DNA from 2 places in the Capillibacterium thermochitinicola genome. Region 1 is predicted to be linked to the other one. Evidence: riboswitches for the same ligand, from Rfam matches in the RefSeq annotation. Region 1 holds a riboswitch; the other holds the start of a gene.
What was found. Region 1 has a riboswitch for cyclic di-GMP ahead of G5B42_RS06930 (bifunctional diguanylate cyclase/phosphohydrolase). Riboswitches for the same ligand answer to the same signal wherever they lie in the genome.
Positions count from the first base shown of each region.

Region 2: another riboswitch for cyclic di-GMP. It lies ahead of G5B42_RS03720 (hypothetical protein); the one in region 1 lies ahead of G5B42_RS06930 (bifunctional diguanylate cyclase/phosphohydrolase).

Region 1 is NZ_JAAKDE010000013.1:34,449-42,572, reverse strand. Features, by position in the region: gene G5B42_RS06950 (SDR family oxidoreductase) at 1-654, opposite strand, end outside; gene G5B42_RS06945 (OmpH family outer membrane protein) at 676-1,272, opposite strand; gene phoU (phosphate signaling complex protein PhoU) at 1,449-2,087, opposite strand; gene G5B42_RS06935 (DegV family protein) at 2,443-3,294, shown strand; gene G5B42_RS06930 (bifunctional diguanylate cyclase/phosphohydrolase) at 3,330-4,922, opposite strand; cyclic di-GMP riboswitch class I at 4,998-5,091, opposite strand; gene G5B42_RS06925 (hypothetical protein) at 5,340-5,699, shown strand; gene G5B42_RS06920 (Cof-type HAD-IIB family hydrolase) at 5,836-6,642, shown strand; gene G5B42_RS06915 (aldose epimerase family protein) at 6,727-7,767, shown strand; gene G5B42_RS06910 (glycoside hydrolase family 43 protein) at 7,800-8,124, opposite strand, start outside.
Region 2 is NZ_JAAKDE010000006.1:38,102-46,225, forward strand. Features, by position in the region: gene G5B42_RS03700 (O-antigen ligase family protein) at 1-645, opposite strand, end outside; gene G5B42_RS03705 (DUF4330 family protein) at 898-1,386, opposite strand; gene G5B42_RS03710 (hypothetical protein) at 1,401-2,444, opposite strand; gene G5B42_RS03715 (hypothetical protein) at 2,675-5,359, shown strand; gene G5B42_RS03720 (hypothetical protein) at 5,338-5,859, opposite strand; cyclic di-GMP riboswitch class I at 5,921-6,006, opposite strand; gene G5B42_RS03725 (hypothetical protein) at 6,069-6,545, opposite strand; gene G5B42_RS03730 (hypothetical protein) at 6,558-7,058, opposite strand; gene G5B42_RS03735 (fimbrial biogenesis chaperone) at 7,139-7,951, opposite strand; gene G5B42_RS03740 (hypothetical protein) at 7,984-8,124, opposite strand, start outside.

The DNA.
Region 1 (8,124 bases):
ATTAACATCGATCACCCGCCAACAGGGTTCCGTCCATTTTTTGTATGGCGAGTCTTCCTTAAACCCGAATTCGGTAACGTTATTAAAGTTTGTTTTAATATCGCCCGGTTCAACCGCAACCACCTTCACCCCGAAGGGGCGCAGTTCCTGGCGCAACCCCTCGGTCAGCGCCGACAGGGCAAATTTGGTCGCCGAATAGTGAACCTGAAAGGGAATGACAAAACGGGCGGCCAGCGAAGTAATATTGATGATTAGCCCATTGCGTTGTTCCCGCATGACCGGCACCAATGCTTGAATCAAACGCAAGGCCCCGAAGTAGTTGGTTTCAAAGATCGCTTTCGCCTTGGCCAAGGGGAACTCCTCGAGCGGCCCGAAGACCCCAAACCCGGCGTTGTTAATCAGGACGTCGATGCCCCCGGCTTCCGCCAGAAAGCGGTCTACGCCGGCCCGGACCGAATGGTCGTCGTTGACATCCATGGCCAGGAATTTCACCTTCCGGCGCAACGGTTCGGGGAGAGACGCCACCTTGTCGAGATTACGGGTCGTCCCCCAAACCTGACACCCCGCGTCCGCCAGTGCTTCTGCAATGGCGGCACCAATTCCGGAAGAAGCTCCGGTAATAAGAACCTTTTTCCCTGACAAGCTCATTGCCATCAAAAAAACGCTCCTTTACGTTTACTGTCCATCGCCGGACCCTTCCGCCAGCGGATCCGGCCGGGGATCCTTCCCGCCTAAAAAGATCCAAACCCGCTGCCAAAAAGTCAATCCCCACTTGTCCCAGGTTTTAAGGACTTGATCGGTGACATCTTCCCCACCCACCTGGAAACCGCCTTTGAGGAGAATACAATCGTACTTTTCCTTCTTCGCCACATGGGCGACAACCGCCTTCAACTCCTCCAGCACGGCCTCTTCTTGCCGCCGGTAACTTTCCTCCAACTCCTGCCTCTTCTGATCAAGGCGGGCCTGGGTGGCCAGGGCTAGTTCCCGGCTGCGGCTAAAATCATCCGGACTTAACGTCTGAATCTGCTGTTGGTGTTCGGCTAAAACCTGGGCGGTAAACTCCTCCAGGATCCGGCGGTTGTTTTTTGCCCGTTGCTCCAACGCAATAAAGTGGGGAGCCTTCTTTTTAATCCTGTCCAGATCTAGAAGCCCGATTTTGGGTTCGGGTACTTTTGTATTCGCTTCAACCGTCCGGTGTGGCCCGGCATACGCTAAGACCAGAAGGAGTAGGCCAACGGTTAAAGTCAAAAAGAGGAAAAATCGTTTTGCCATCTTCTACTGCTCCTCCCCGGAAGTATTAAAGACCGAGACAAATGGTCGGTCCGGCGCTAACACAGGAGATATTCAACCCGCCGTGGCAATCTCCTGCCGGGAATAATTAACGTCCCGGCTAAAGAATAACCCGCCACCCGGCGGGTCTGTTTTGCAACGGACAAAAGGTAGTGAAGTTAGTATTTTACCCTTTTTCCGGTATGGAGCAGGATTGTTTCTTCCCCAATATTGGTGGCGTGGTCGGCAATCCGTTCCAAAAAACGGGCGATCATGTTAAACCGGACCGTTTGCCGGATGGAACGGGGTTGTCCTTCGGCCAATTCCCCGCTGGTCAACTCCTTATAAATGATGTCACAAAGATTATCGGCCTCTTCGTCTTTACGGCAGACCGCTTCGGCCAGATCGGGATTACCATCAACAAAAGCCCTTAATGCCACTTCAAGCATATTAAGGGCTAAAGAGGCCAGTTTGGGGATATGGGTTAAAGGTTCTATGTATTCTTCATTTTTGAACTCCAGAACGATCTCCGCAATGTTCGTCGCGTAATCGGCGATCCGTTCCAGATCTTTAGCCATCTTAAAAATGGAAAGACTGTTACGCAGTTCTTTCCCGTGGGGGTTCTTTTCCGCAAGAAACCGGGTAATCTTGTCTTCAAAGACGATCAGTTCGTTATCAAAAAGGTCATCCTCTCTGATAATCTCCAAGGCGGTCTCCGGATTTTTTTCCACCAAGGCATTGATCGACCGCTGGACCCGCTCTTTAACTGCATCCCCCATCTTCTTGATCTCCGACATCAACTGTTCAAGCTGGTTCAAAGCAACCACACCTTTCTCGTAAATATACTTGGCCCTCTACCTTTTACTAACGTCCGGTTTCGCAAAAAATTCCCGGTAACATTAATATTAGTTACAAAAGGGTAAAATCCTCCTGCCACTTGTCATACACTTTCTTTCGCCCTCTTCCCGCTCACCACCAAAGAGCGGGGAGGATTTAACCTGAAATTAGCGAAGTTATTAGTGACTGGCCAATCGTGACTTAAAACAAGGAGGTGACCATAAAGGATCCCGACGGACCTCTTAACCCCGGTATCATCATTTGATTTATCTTCTTTTCCTTACTGAACAACTTGCTACAAGATACGGAAAATTACCCTTTGGGAGGAGTTTTGCAATGTCGATCAAAATCGTCACCGATTCCACGGCTGACCTCTCACCGGAATTAAAAAGCCGCTACGGTATTGAGGTGATTCCCCTTACGGTCCATTTTGGCGAGGAGGTTTACTATGATGGGATCGACCTTACGCAGGACGAGTTCTTAGAAAAAGTCAACACTTCCCCCCATTTCCCCAAGACCGGCCAGGCCACACCGGCCGCCTTTCTAGAACTTTTCCGGCGCCTCCTCGCGGAAGGTCATGAAATTTTGTATGTCGGAATCTCGTCCGACCTGTCCGGTACTTACGCCTCCGCCTGTCTGGCGGCGCAAGAATTGGCCGACGCCCCCATTGCCACCGTCGATTCCCGTAATCTATCAATGGGCATCGGGGTTTTGGCTTTGCATGCGGCCGAAATGGCCGAGCAAGGTACCTCTCTCCAAGCGATTGCCGACCGGCTCAGGGCCATGACCGCACGGGTAAGAACCTCCTTTATCGTCGATACGCTAGACTTTTTATATAAAGGAGGAAGACTAACCCGGGCGCAAGCGCTGATCGGCAACGTTCTCCAGATTCATCCGCGTATTGAGGTTGTCGACGGCAAGATGTGCGTCCCGGAAAAAATCCGGGGAAGTAAAAGCAAAGCCAAAACCCGCCTCTTAGAATGGGCCACCGCCAACAAAGAACGGATCGACGACAACTGGATCGCCGTAACCCACTGTCGTGACGAAGAGGCGGCCAATGATCTCGCCGCGCAGTTCCGGGAGATGGAGCTGGCCCGCAATGTCGTTATTACCAAAGCCGGGGCCGTGATCTCAACCCACTGCGGACCGGGAACCGTGGGCATTATTTATGTGGAAAAAGAAGCATAAATGAAGAAAGGGGACCGCAAAGGTCCCCTTGGCGTTTATAGATTTATCGATTCCAAACGCGCACCACTTGCCATGATCTCCAGAAAAACCTGGACAATCTCCGGATCCAGTTTCTTCCCGGCTTCCTCCTTGAGGGCTGCCAGGGCGGCGTCCGGGGAAAGCGGTTCTCGGCCGAAAGCCCCGTAGCGCAATTTATCGTAGTAATTGGCCACGGCAATAATCCTGGCCGTCCTTGGGATCTCCCGCCCCCGCAGGCCTTTGGGATAACCACTCCCATCCCAGTTTTCATGGTGGCTGAGCAGATACCTGGCTACCTCCATCGTCTGGGGCGAAGCGTTGGCAATCCGGTACCCGGCCACCGGGTGCTCCTTTAACTTTCGCCATTTCTCTTCGGTCAGCGGCTCCTCCGTCGCCAGTAAGGCCTCCTCCAAGACGATTTTCCCCAAGTCGTGAAGGTAACCCGCCTGTTTTAGCCGGTTCAAGTTCGACGGGGACAGCTTCATCGCCTTCCCGAGTTCTACACATAGTTTACTTACCCTTTGGGCGTGCTCCTCCTCCCGGGGGAATCGTTCGTGAAAGGATTTGACAATTCTTTGGATCGCATCGTTGTTAAACCGTTCGCTGTCGATCGCTTTTTCCAAATACATCCGCTCTTCGGCATTACGGATGGTTTGGGCGAGGTCTTCCGTCGTAACGGTTTTGGTGTCAACACCCAAGGAGATACTTCCCGGCAGGCCATTGATCCGTTCTTGGGCAAACTGCTCTTTGACCGCCATCCGGAGTTTTTCCCCCTCTTCCCCGGTGGTGCGGGGTAAAAACAGAATAAACTCATCCCCGCCCCAACGCGCGATAACCGCATCTCCTTTTTGACAAACCATCCTTAAAATTTCCGCCACCTTCTTTAGCAGAAGATCGCCCGCCTGATGCCCGAAGATATCATTGGTGATTTTCAGTCCGTTGACATCACCAATGATCACTGTAAGGGGAAGATTGGCCTCCACATCCAGCTTTGTATACTCATTTTCGACGTATCGCCGGTTATACAGTCCGGTTAAAGGATCATGAAAACTGAGGTAAATCAGCTCCTTTTTGTTGTTGTATTCTTCGGTGATATCCCGTACGTAGGCACCGACGCCGTACCGGCCGCTGACGAGTTTAACCGGAAACCTGGTGGCGGCAAAAACCCGGTTGCGCCAGACTAATTCTTCCTCGACTACCGTTTTGGTGGCCAAAACCTTTAGCTCGGTCCTCGTGCTGAGAGCAGCAAACCCCGGATCGGCAAAGGCGAAATCATCCCGCCCAATAATTTCACGCACTTCTTTGTTGTAGAAATCAGCCAAGGCTTTGTTAACCAGAAGATAGCGGAGATTTTCGTCTTTTAAGTATATATAACTCTGGTTGGCGTTGATATAAGTCTCCCATATCTCGTTTAAAATGATATTCTCCTGATAATTTGCTTTTAACCGGCGGTAGCTTAGGAACAAGATTAGACTAAGCACGAACAACAAAAGCACAGCCGCAGAAAGGACCAGAATAAGACCGTGGTAATACTGGCCGGTATTGGCACGGTCCGGAGAAAAGAATAAAAGGACAACGAGGATCATAATGGTAATAATGGCTTTTCGCATTTAAGATCCCTCTCCGCACATCTTGACCTTTTGGTGCTTAACTGATCAATAAAGGATGATAAAAAAACAACACCCTTCGGCAGCCCGGCTGTCTTGGTTTAAACGTGAGTTAAACTTTAGACCCGCAGCTTTGCGCCCCCGGCTTTCGCCGGATTTGCCTTTTCGCGATCCGTTGTTTCGCCAGATTTCAATTAAAAAGACAGATTATTATAAGAATAGTAACATGATCCAGACACTAAAGCAACTATTAAATCATGTTTTTGCCGGTTTTTGCCCTTTTTTGCCCTTTTTTCTTGGTTTTTATTCTAATTCATTTGTTGCATTTGTAAATGTAAATATAAAATGTGAAAAAGAGGAAATTGGCGGGATGTCAAAAATTAGTACTACATAGATCACTTATGTCAAGGAGGGTCCAAGATGTACAACTTAGACCAACTCCTCTCTTATCTTGTGTTTATTGCCGTGATTACCTTCATTGTCGAACGAATCATTGAGAATTTACTCATGCCGTTGCTTCCCCCGGTGCCGAAGAAAGGGGAGCATCCGGACCAAAACATCGCCAAAATAGTTGCCTTCCGTACTTATCTGACTTTGCTTCTGACCTTTGCCTTCGGTTTTGGGTTGGCCCTGGCGAATCCCCGCTTCCGTCTCCTGGCGGGCGGATTGGGAATGGAAACAGCACCCTTGATCGACAGCCTTTTTACGGCGGCGCTGATGGCAGGGGGCTCGCAACCGCTCCACTCCATCATTGAGCAGGCCAGAACCAAAAAAAAGTAATGTTTTTATCGCCACAAAAACTTGTAAAAAACTTAATCCAGATTGCTTTTTCCGTCAAAACCTAGTACTTTATAATTAAGCCACATGTAATACACTGATTCGGAAATAGAGGATCTTTAACCAAAGGAGAAGAAGTATGAAGTACAAATTAGTAGCAGTCGATGTCGACGGCACCCTCCTGGACAGCAATAGCAACCTTACACCGGAGACCATAAAAGCAATCCAAGAAACCATCGCGGCCGGGGTGATCGTGACCATCTGCACCGGCCGGCCAATCCAAGGAGTCGAACCGTTGATTGAGCAACTGGGTCTGGATCTGCCCTTTATCACCTACAACGGTGCCATGATCGTAATGGGAAAATCAAGAAAGATCCTTTACGCCCAAACAATGCGGGGCGAAGACGTGAAAACCGTGTACAAACTCGGCACAAACCTCAAAACCACGGTTGTCATTTGGGCCGACAACAAACTCTATGTCCAGCCGTTTGGCCCGGAAGCAACCGCCTACTCCGACCTGTCAAGGACGAAACCGGAGCCCATTACCGATCTGGAAGCGCTCATCGCCCAAGGGGTGACAAAAGTCCTTTTTTACGACACAGTAGAAGCGATCCGCCATTTTGAAAAACAGGTTGCGCCCGCGGTCCCCCCGACGGTGAATTACTGTACTTCCCAGCCGTTCCTTCTGGAATTTTTCGACCAAAAAGTCTCGAAAGCCAATGCTTTGGCCCAATTGAGCGCTTATTACGGCTTCTCCCGGGAGGAAATCATCGCGATCGGGGACGGGTTTAATGATCTGTCAATGATCAAATATGCCGGACTCGGCATTGCCATGGCCAATGCCGATGCGGCAATCAAACAACACGCCGACTATGTGACGCTCTCCAATGACGAAAACGGTGTCGCCCATGCCCTCTACCGCTTCTGTTTGAATAAAGCACTGTAAGCTTATGATGCCATCTTGTCTTTGTTTCCGGGGAAACAAGGACAGTTACTTTTACCGTTCAGATGAAAATAAGGAGGGGAAATTTTGAACATCACAAAGATACCCTATGGAATGGTTGGCGGGAAGGAAGTCTTTCAGTTTACCCTCAAAAACAAACATGATATGACAGTGAAGATCATTAATTTCGGGGGGATTGTCACATCGCTTCTGGTCCCGGATAAAACCGGCAAACTTGACGATGTGGTCCTCGGTTTTGACAATTTAGCCGACTATTTAGCCGAGCACCCCTATTTCGGCGCGCTCATCGGTCGTTACGCAAACCGCATTGCCAAGGGCCGCTTTGTTCTGAACGGTAAAGAGTACCAGTTGGCCCTGAATGACGGTAAAAACCACCTTCACGGCGGGAATATCGGTTTCAACAAGGTGGTCTGGGATGCTGTCGAGTTTTGTAACGCAGAAGGGGCTGGGGTGGAGCTCAATTATTTATCCAAAGACGGGGAGGAAAACTACCCGGGGAACTTATCCACCACTGTCCGTTACCTCCTGAATGACCAAAATGAACTGGTCATTAAATATCTGGCTACCACCGATCAGCCAACCATCGTCAACCTCACCCACCACGGTTACTTCAATTTAAAGGGGGAAGGTTGTGGCGATATCCTGGACCATGAAATCATGATCAACGCCGACCGTTATACGGCCGTTGATGAAGAATTGATTCCCACCGGGGAATTAATTCCGGTGCACAATACCCCCTTGGACTTCACCACTTGGCAACCGATTGGAGCGCGGATCAAAAAGCTCCCCGGCGGCTATGACCATAATTATGTTTTAAACCGCAAGGGACCTGAACTAACTTTGGCCGCCAGCGTCCGCGAACCGAAAAGTGGCCGGGTAATGACGGTCTACACCACTGAACCGGGAATGCAGTTTTACACCGGAAATTTCCTCGACGGGACCTTGACCGGAAAACGCGGTGTAAAATACGGAAAACACAGCGGGTTCTGTCTGGAAACCCAACACTTCCCCGATTCCCCCAATCACCCCGCGTTTCCTTCCACAGTCTTAAACCCGGGGGAAGTTTACCAACAGACCACCATATACCAGTTTACCATTGAACAATAAAAACCAGTGGTCATAAAAACAAGTGGTCCGGGTCATTTCATGACCCGGACCACTTTTAATTGACCATTTTCAATCACAAGCCGGTCGATATTTACTTTCCGGTCGCCACTAGGCTGCTCCGGATTGGTATGGGTATGGTAAACAATCAAAAGGCTCCCGTCGGGGGAACGGGTTACACAGTTATGTCCCGGGCCGGAAAACCCCGCCGCTAAATCTTTGGCCAGGAGCGGATTGCCGTCCGCCTTTTGCCAAGGCCCCAACGGGGAAGTGGCCACGGCATACCCGATGGCGTAGTCACTGGAAGCATAGCAATTGGCGGAATACATTAAATAGTACACCCCGCGGTCCTTCAGGACA
Region 2 (8,124 bases), on a different contig from region 1:
AGCGGGTATCCCTTTCTCCGCCGCGATCTGGAGGTAGTGGTTATGGGCGTGGTCAACCCGCAGGGGCCGTAAAGCCGCCCGGAGCTCATCTTCGCCGCCTCCCGTCAGGGGATATTTCTGCACCAGCCGCCAGGTTTCCTGCCAAACCGCAAAACGATAACCCACCGTCCCACTGGCCAAAGGGTTGTGCCCAATCCGCCCCGCCACCGACGGAAAGAGGCCAAGCAGAATGAGGATAATCGCAACCAAACGACGGCGGTTCACCTGCTCCCGGGGCCCCCAGTAAGCAAAGAGAGCGACGAGGGCGGCCACCCAGGCGGTACGGGCGTAGGTAAAAAGCAAAGCCGCCGCTGTCAAGCCGGTTAGCGCAATTTTTCTTCTGTCTTCTTCCGCACCGGCCAGAAAAAGGGGAAGCAGGAAAGCCAGGAACAACCCGGTAAGGTTGGGGTTGTGCCAAAGGCCGGTCACCCGGAAGGGCACGACAGCCCGCTCCGCCGGGGCAACCCACCCCCGCGGGAAAGGAGGGGCGGCCGCGGCTTGTACCAAGGTCATCACGCCCATGATCAAACCGATTATTTCCATGGCCAGCAGCCACCGCCGGTCCTGGCGGCCGTAAAGGCCGGCGGCGAACCCGGCTCCGGCCACGAGACACTCTTCGCCCCAGGTCCACAACGAAGCAGGAAAACCGGGCGCACAAATGGCGGAAAAAAAAAGACCAGCCTAACCAGAGGTAAAGCGGTCTTGTCTGTTCCCTGAGTAATAAGCAGGATGAAGAAAGAACAAAACCCGGGAAGAAAAAAAGATAAGGCAACGAATCCTGCGGCCGCAGAAGCACCAAAAGGAAAGTGAAAAAGAAGAGCCGGGGCCAATGGGCCAAAACCCGCTGCTTGACCCTGCTCACTCTTTAACCACTACTATCCGGTTGATGGTACCGGTAAATTCCAGATAAAAGGTGTGGAACTTCCGTTGTTGCCCGGCCCGGACGGTCTCCCGCCCGAAAAAGATCCCTTCCCGCGCCACGATCTTCCCCTCCCGTTCCAAAACTAAAACCAGATTCTGTACGGACCAACCGCTTGGTGGAATCGCTTCCCCCAATGCCCGCTCCGCCGGAACGGCATCGACGTTGGTGGTCTTCTTGATGATCTTCCCCATAAATTCACCGGTTGTCCCGTCCTTGACCCACTGGCCGACGGCAAGCTGCGCGGCCTGCTCGGCCGCCAGATTAGCCACCACCTCCAGCCGGACCGTGTGCACCGTTTTCGGGTCAACCCGGGGCCAGCTTTGGACCACCGTCCGCCCGATCAGAACCAGCAGGGCCAGCCCTATCAGCACATCCAGCCAGTGGAGCCCCCCGCTGCGGCCGTCCCGGTCTTTGTTGCCCGTCAAATCTTTCCCAACCTTTACCCGCCGACCACCTTTTCCCGTTCGCCGGTTTGGACATTAATCCGCCAGGTCCCCATCTTCGCTTCGTCCCCGGTCGCTTGCACGCCGGGACTGACCCGGATGAGAAACGCTTTGCTGTCCGGCTCCCACTGCCGGAAGGAGACGTTATATTCGCCAACGGGAAAAGCCTGTTCTAAATTAAAATTGAGGCGGTTTTTCTCGTCAACCTGATAAACCTCGACCCGGTCCGTTCCGGAGGTACTCCGGATCTCCACCGCCAAATACCGGGCATCCGGGGAAAAAGCCTGCAAAATTGTGTGCTGCCCGTAATAAACGTCCAGCGGTTCCAGGGTGACCTGTTCCGGGTCGGGCGTGGTGCCATCCCACTTCAAGACGGCCAATGCCCCGTGGGTTCCGGTCGTGCCAAAAGCAACGCGGCGGTTTTCCGGGTTTAAGACCACCGCGGCGTAACCGGCCCGCCCGGCCTCCAGTTCCGTCGTGCCGCCCAGCGGCGTTATACGGGCGGGGAAATCCTGGAGGTTGAAAAGGTTGACTTCTTTGGTCTCGTCCTTTCCCCGTTGCACCCAGATGAGGTCGGTGCCAACCCCCCGCACTTCGACGGCTTTTAGCGGCCGCGCCGAAGAGATCCGGTACTCGTCGTTACTAAAACTGACGATCAGATCCTCGGTAATGTTCGCTCCGTATGGCCGGCTGCGGTCGAGCAGCTGCAGGCTGGTGGTAAAGGCGTAGCGTCCCTCGCTTAGATCCGACTCCTCCAGAATTTTGTACCCGACAAATTCCTGGTTTGCTTCCGCGCGCAGGGTTAAATCGGCACTCTGAAAGTCATTCCATGCTTCGTCGGTCAAATACGCACGGAGCTTGTCATCATTCTCATCGGCCAGCCGGGCGTTCATAAAGGAGTGCAAAAGCTCCCGGGCTTCCTCGCGGTTTCCTTGGGGGACCGTCGGTTGTCTTTCGGGGATGTTCAAATAATCCCAGATATTACAACCCTGCAGTGAGAAGACCAGAAAAAGGGAGAGCAACTTATACCGGACGGTCATCCGTACGCCACCTCACTACGATTTTTCTCCTTCTCATTCTCCCCTTTTTTTACGGCCTTTAAACCATCAGCTCCGGTGCTCCCGGTCCGCCCTCTCCGCGCCGGAATTTTGATCAATAATTTTTAATTAATTCATCAGGAAAATGAAGGGTTTTCTTGATTGTTCTTGAAAAAAACCTTGAAGATAAACTACCGTTTTCACGAAACGAACCTTAAGGGAAGGTGGGTAATTTGATCCGTAAACTGGTTGGTCGTTGCCCCAAGTCGATGCTCCTTTTCGTCGGACTGATAATTATCCTCGGCACCACGCTCGCTTCCCCCGGCGTCCACGCCGCAGAAGATGCCCTTTTTACGGCCGGCATCCTTGTGACTTTGCCCCCGGACCAAGAGGTCGAACCCCAAGAGGTGGCTACGTATATTTTTCGGCTCGAGAACCGGACAACGGAAACCATCTTCCTCAAAGCAAGGGCGTTTTCCACCCAAGGCTGGCCCCTCCTCGGCCCCACGGAAGAACTGGTCTTAGCACCGGGCGGAGAAGAGTATGTGGTTTGCTCGCTCCTTGTCCCGTCGTCAGTGGCGGCAGGAACCGAGGACCGTTTACACCTGTTTTTAAGCGAGCAGAAGACCGAAAGAGAATACATCGTGCATACGAAAGTCAAAGCCGTTCGCCATCTGAAGTGGGACCCGGCCCCGCTGTACCGGGCCGAAGCGGGTACGGAAATCTTCATTCCGGTCCGCCTCCTCAACCTCGGAACAACGACCGAACAGTTTGCACTGGAAATTGACTCGGAAAACGGTTGGCCTGTCTATTGGCTTAACCAGACGTCCAATCCGCTTGATCCAGGCCAAGCCAGGGAGATCCTCCTTAGTTGTCTGGTTCCCCCCGCGACGCCCGGGGGAACGTTGGAAGAGATCACCCTCCGGCTGCAAGGCAGCGGTCCCGAACTGCCGCCCCTAAAGGTAAAGGTCTTAATCACCGGGGCGCAAAACGCCTTGCGCGACCAGGAGTTGGCCATTCCTGTAAGTTCCGCCGTGAACTTCAGTTATTTGCCACCCACCCCCGAGGCCGGCATGCCGTGGAATTTAATCTGGCGCACCAGCGGGGAACTGTCCGCCGATACCCGCGTCGACCTGTTTTTCAGCGGCACCCACGAAGCCGCCCTCCCCTCCACCACTTACCTGGGGGTTACCGGCGACCAGTGGACTTTACGCCTGGGCGCCCTGGGGCATAACTGGGACGGGCTGATTCCGCCGCCCACCTATTCCTCCCTCCTTTACTACCAAAACCGGAGCGCGCTCCCCTGGAGCCTCTGGGTCGGCCCAACGACCACAGAGGCGGCTCCTTTGTGGTGGGGAACCAAATTCGAGCTGCCCCGGGCGAACTTACGTTTAAACTACATGCAAAACCTGGAGGAGGAACGCCACTTCCAACATGCCCTCTCCGCCGCCTACCAGCTTTATGCCTCACCGCTTTACGGCTGGAATATAACCACCCACGGTGCCGTCGGCCTGGGCGGGGCCAGTCCGCTCACCCATGGCGGCCTGATCCTGAACCGCCGGACGGAAGACTGGGATTTGACCGGGGAATACAATAAAGGCACCGACTTTTATACCCTGACTGCCTTTGACGAGCTTGCCCTCTCCACTTACACCTACGCCATTGAGGGTCTCCGGCTCGCCACCGGCTACACCTGGCGCGCGGAGAACCCCCCGGCGGCGCCCCTGCTCCACAGCAATAAAGTTTGGACCGACTTCTCCTTCGGCGATTACCGGCTCGGGCTTGCGCATACCTACCGCTCCGACGGACGGATCAATGAAATCAAGGCCGGTACCACCAAGCGCCAAGCCCGGAACATCTTCAGTTTTTCGGCCAACTACATCCATGAGGACTTGAGTGTTTTACGCCAGTCGTTATTGCTTAGCGGCCGGTACCGTTTCCGGGTAACATCCGAAAACTACCTGGAAGCACTCTTGAGCGAGACCTTCACCTTTGAAGAAGCCACTATGAACAAGCGGCCGGAACTGGGATTAAGATGGCGCTATGTCCCGGTCCGCCAGCCCTGGAGCTGTTTCGGCCTCATCCAGTGGGATCTCTCGTCACCCCTATATAAAATAACCGCCCTCCAAACGGGCCTCAGCAGGCAAATGGCTTCCGGTACTTCCTGGCAGATCTATGCCCAACTGTTTTACGACGAACAGGACCCGGTTTACAGCATGAATTTCCGCTTGCAACATCAAGACCTCTTCCGCATCCCGCCGCCATGGTCCGGTCTCCACGGGAAAGCCTTTGTCGATCTCGACCGGAACGGCCTGCACAGCCCCGACGAACCGGTCCTGGCCGGATTGCCCGTCGTCTTCAACGGGAAGAAGGAAACGGTCACCGATGCCGACGGCAACTGGGAGATCGCTTTTACCGGTACCGGGCTACAATTTATCGAGTTTCCGGCCCAATTCGACGGGTATTACACCTTGCAGGCCAGAAAAGAGGTCATCACCGAAGCGCAAAAATCCGTGGCGGTTTTGGTGCCCTATCTGCCGCCAACCGAGGTCCACGGCCGGCTCTCCATCGACCGCCCCGCCGACGATCTGTTTGCTGCCGAAGCGACAGACTTGTCCCAGGTGGTGGTGGCCGTCTTCGACCATAACAACAACTTGGTCATAGAAAAAAGCGCCGATCAGGATGGCGCCTTTTTCCTCACTCTCCTTCCAGGTGAGTACCGCTTGGAGGTGGTATTTAAAACCCCCGCTTTAGCAGAGGCTTATGAACAACCGCAACCAATCACTTTTGAAGTTACCGCTGCTTCGCCGCTTCTTCTCTCGATTCCGCTCCGTCCGGTGCCAAAAGAGATTGAGTTCTTCCATGACGAAGGCTTACCGCTGGAGTTTTATGAAACCTATACCGAAGACAACTGGTAATTGACCTGCACTTTATACTGGCCGGGTCTGACGTCTTCGAAACCCCGCAGCACAAGGCGGAAATAAACCTTCAGCTCCAGCCAGCCGTTGGTGTAGCCGCCGGTGGTGAGGACCTGCCCGGTCGTCCGCAGCGGTAGCCAGTTGACGCCATCCAGCGACCACTCAATGGCCCCTTCCTTCAGACCCTGTTCGGTCACCCCACTAATGAGCAGCCGCCATTCCTTCCCGCCGTTGGAGTAAACCCGTACCGGTATGTACTGGTCCGTGGTAATCGGCGTATAGTAGACGGGATAACCGGCCGCGGGGAAAGGCTCTTCCGGTTTCGAACGGGCCAGATCAAAAGCGATCTCCCCGGAACCCATCTCCATCTTCAGAATCTCCGGAATCTCGACCCTGACCTTATGGTGCGCCGGTTGATCGGCCGCGTAAACTTGGGAGACCATTAGTAGCAGTAAAAATAAAATCCCGGCAAACTGCGGATACAGTAAGGAACGTTTCACCACGTCCTCATCCTCCCTCTCCACAGACGCAGGGACGCCAAGAAAACAAAAAGGGATTTTTTTCGGCGGCCCGGCGATCATAGTGGTTACCACTTTAGACCCGTGGCTTTGCGCCCCCGTCTTTCGACGGGTTTGCCTTTATCGTAAAATCCGCTTATGTATTCAACTTTACTTTAATTATACAATATTTTGCTACAAATGGCAATCCTTTATAGGTTAACTAAGGTCAAGGTTAACGTACTACTGTAGTGACCAGGACTTTCGTCCCCTTTGAGCACCAGACGGAAGGATAAACTATCGCTGATCACCCGTAAAAAACCGGAAATCCGCATCAATTCCTGGTTGCTTCCCGCGGCCGGCATCCGCCGGTAAGTACCGTTCCGCAATTTCCACTCCATCTGCGCCAACGGTATCCGCTCCGCCCCGGCGACAAAATCCTCCCCGGAAAGCAGTAATTGCCATTCGTTAAGGAGCACCAAAACCGTAAAGGAGATGGCGTTTTCCGCCTCAAAATACTCGAGGGTCGGGTCAAAGGGATCGGTCTTCAACTCCCCCAGGTTGGCTACAGTATTACCGAGGGCAAGAATCGCTCCATTCTCCCAATCGATCCCCTGGACTTGCACGGGCACCAATGCCACCGTCAGGAGCAACCCCAGTAGCAGCAGGCAAACCCTGCCTTTACCCATTACGCTCACCTCCTATGGTACGAATAAGGTGTAGGTTATGGGGGCGGAGTAGGTTCCTCCCCATTCGTCACCCCTTAATTCCAGACGGTAGGAGATTTTCTTACTATGCTTTACCCCAGCGCGCGGCTGGTGATCCCTTTTCCGGGCCAACACCAGATAACTGCCACTGGCGGGCATATCCCGGTAGATCCCGTCCTCCGTCCGCCACTGCAGCCGGGTGATGGGGATGGTCCGGGTCCCGTCCCGGAAATCTTCCGCCGAAATCCGTACCTCCCAATCGGTCTGGATATTACAACGGTAATCAACCTGGACCGCATTGATCCGTTCGTAATAAAGGCGTCCATTCTCACGGCGTGGTTCTCCCAAATCCACCACCGGCACCGACAAGGCGATCTCGGTCCGTTCGGGAATGACAAATTCAAGAACGCAATCGGCCGTTCTGAGCGGTTCGGCCAACAAGAAAAAAGCGGGAAGAAGAAGGATACCGACCAGTCGCCACCGTCCCATACGCATACTTTCCCTCCTTTTTCTTTTTTCGGCCCCTGCCGCGGCCGGCAGGCTGACTACCCCGGCATGCCTTGTCATAAACCTCTTCATTGCACCGTAAAGACCTTTTGGTAGCCGGCCAACTTGGAACCGCCATAATCCACAACGGCAATCGCCACGTAGCTACCCGGCTTGAGCCGCAGCTCCTCTTGGATACGGATCTGGCGGCTACTCTGGGGCAGGACTTTACTGGGCGGGATCGTCACCAGCCCGACCCGTTTGTTTTGGAGATCCTTGATTTCAATCCGTCCCGTGGGTTCCAGAACGGAATCACCTTCATTAACAAAGAGAACCGTCGCGGCGATTCCCGGCCGGCCGTTTATATGCCTGCTTTCAATAGTAAAGTCATCAATCCGCCCTTTGACGGTAACCGGCCCGGGAACGGTAATGGTGATGCTGCCGCCCACCCGGCCACTCATGCGCATTCCGCTTGTTTGCACCACCGAATACGGGAGAAACTCCACAAAAAACATGCTCCAATAATCGCCGGGCGCCGTCCCGGCCGGCACTTGTCCGCTGATCGTCACCATTTTTTTACCGCCCGCGGGCAACACAAATTCACTGGGTTCAATCCGCAGCCACGCGGTGGCGGACCTTTCCACCCGGTTAGGCTCGGCGTAAAACTGGACGGTCCCCTCCTGGTCAAAATCCCAATCCATAAAGTAGGTCTTCACCCTGATCTCTTTATCGGAAGCCCCGTAGACCTCGATCTGGCCTTCAAAATAGCCACCGCTCTCCGCCGTAAACGCCAAGCGTGGCGGTGTCACAGTGATACTGTTCGCTACCCCCGTCAAGGATAAAAAGCCCACCATCAAGGTGAGCATAAGAAGACTTCGCCATTTCAGGAAGTTCGGTTTCATCGTTTTGATGTTTACACCTACTTCGCAATCGGTTATAACGTAACCAGTGTATATGTAACCGTGGTGCTGTATTCGCCCGCATAGGCGTTTTCCGGAAAGTCCATGGCATAATAAATCTCGGTGGTGGTGTTAACCGGTTCCAACCCAGTCGCGACGACGATATCCGTTTCGGA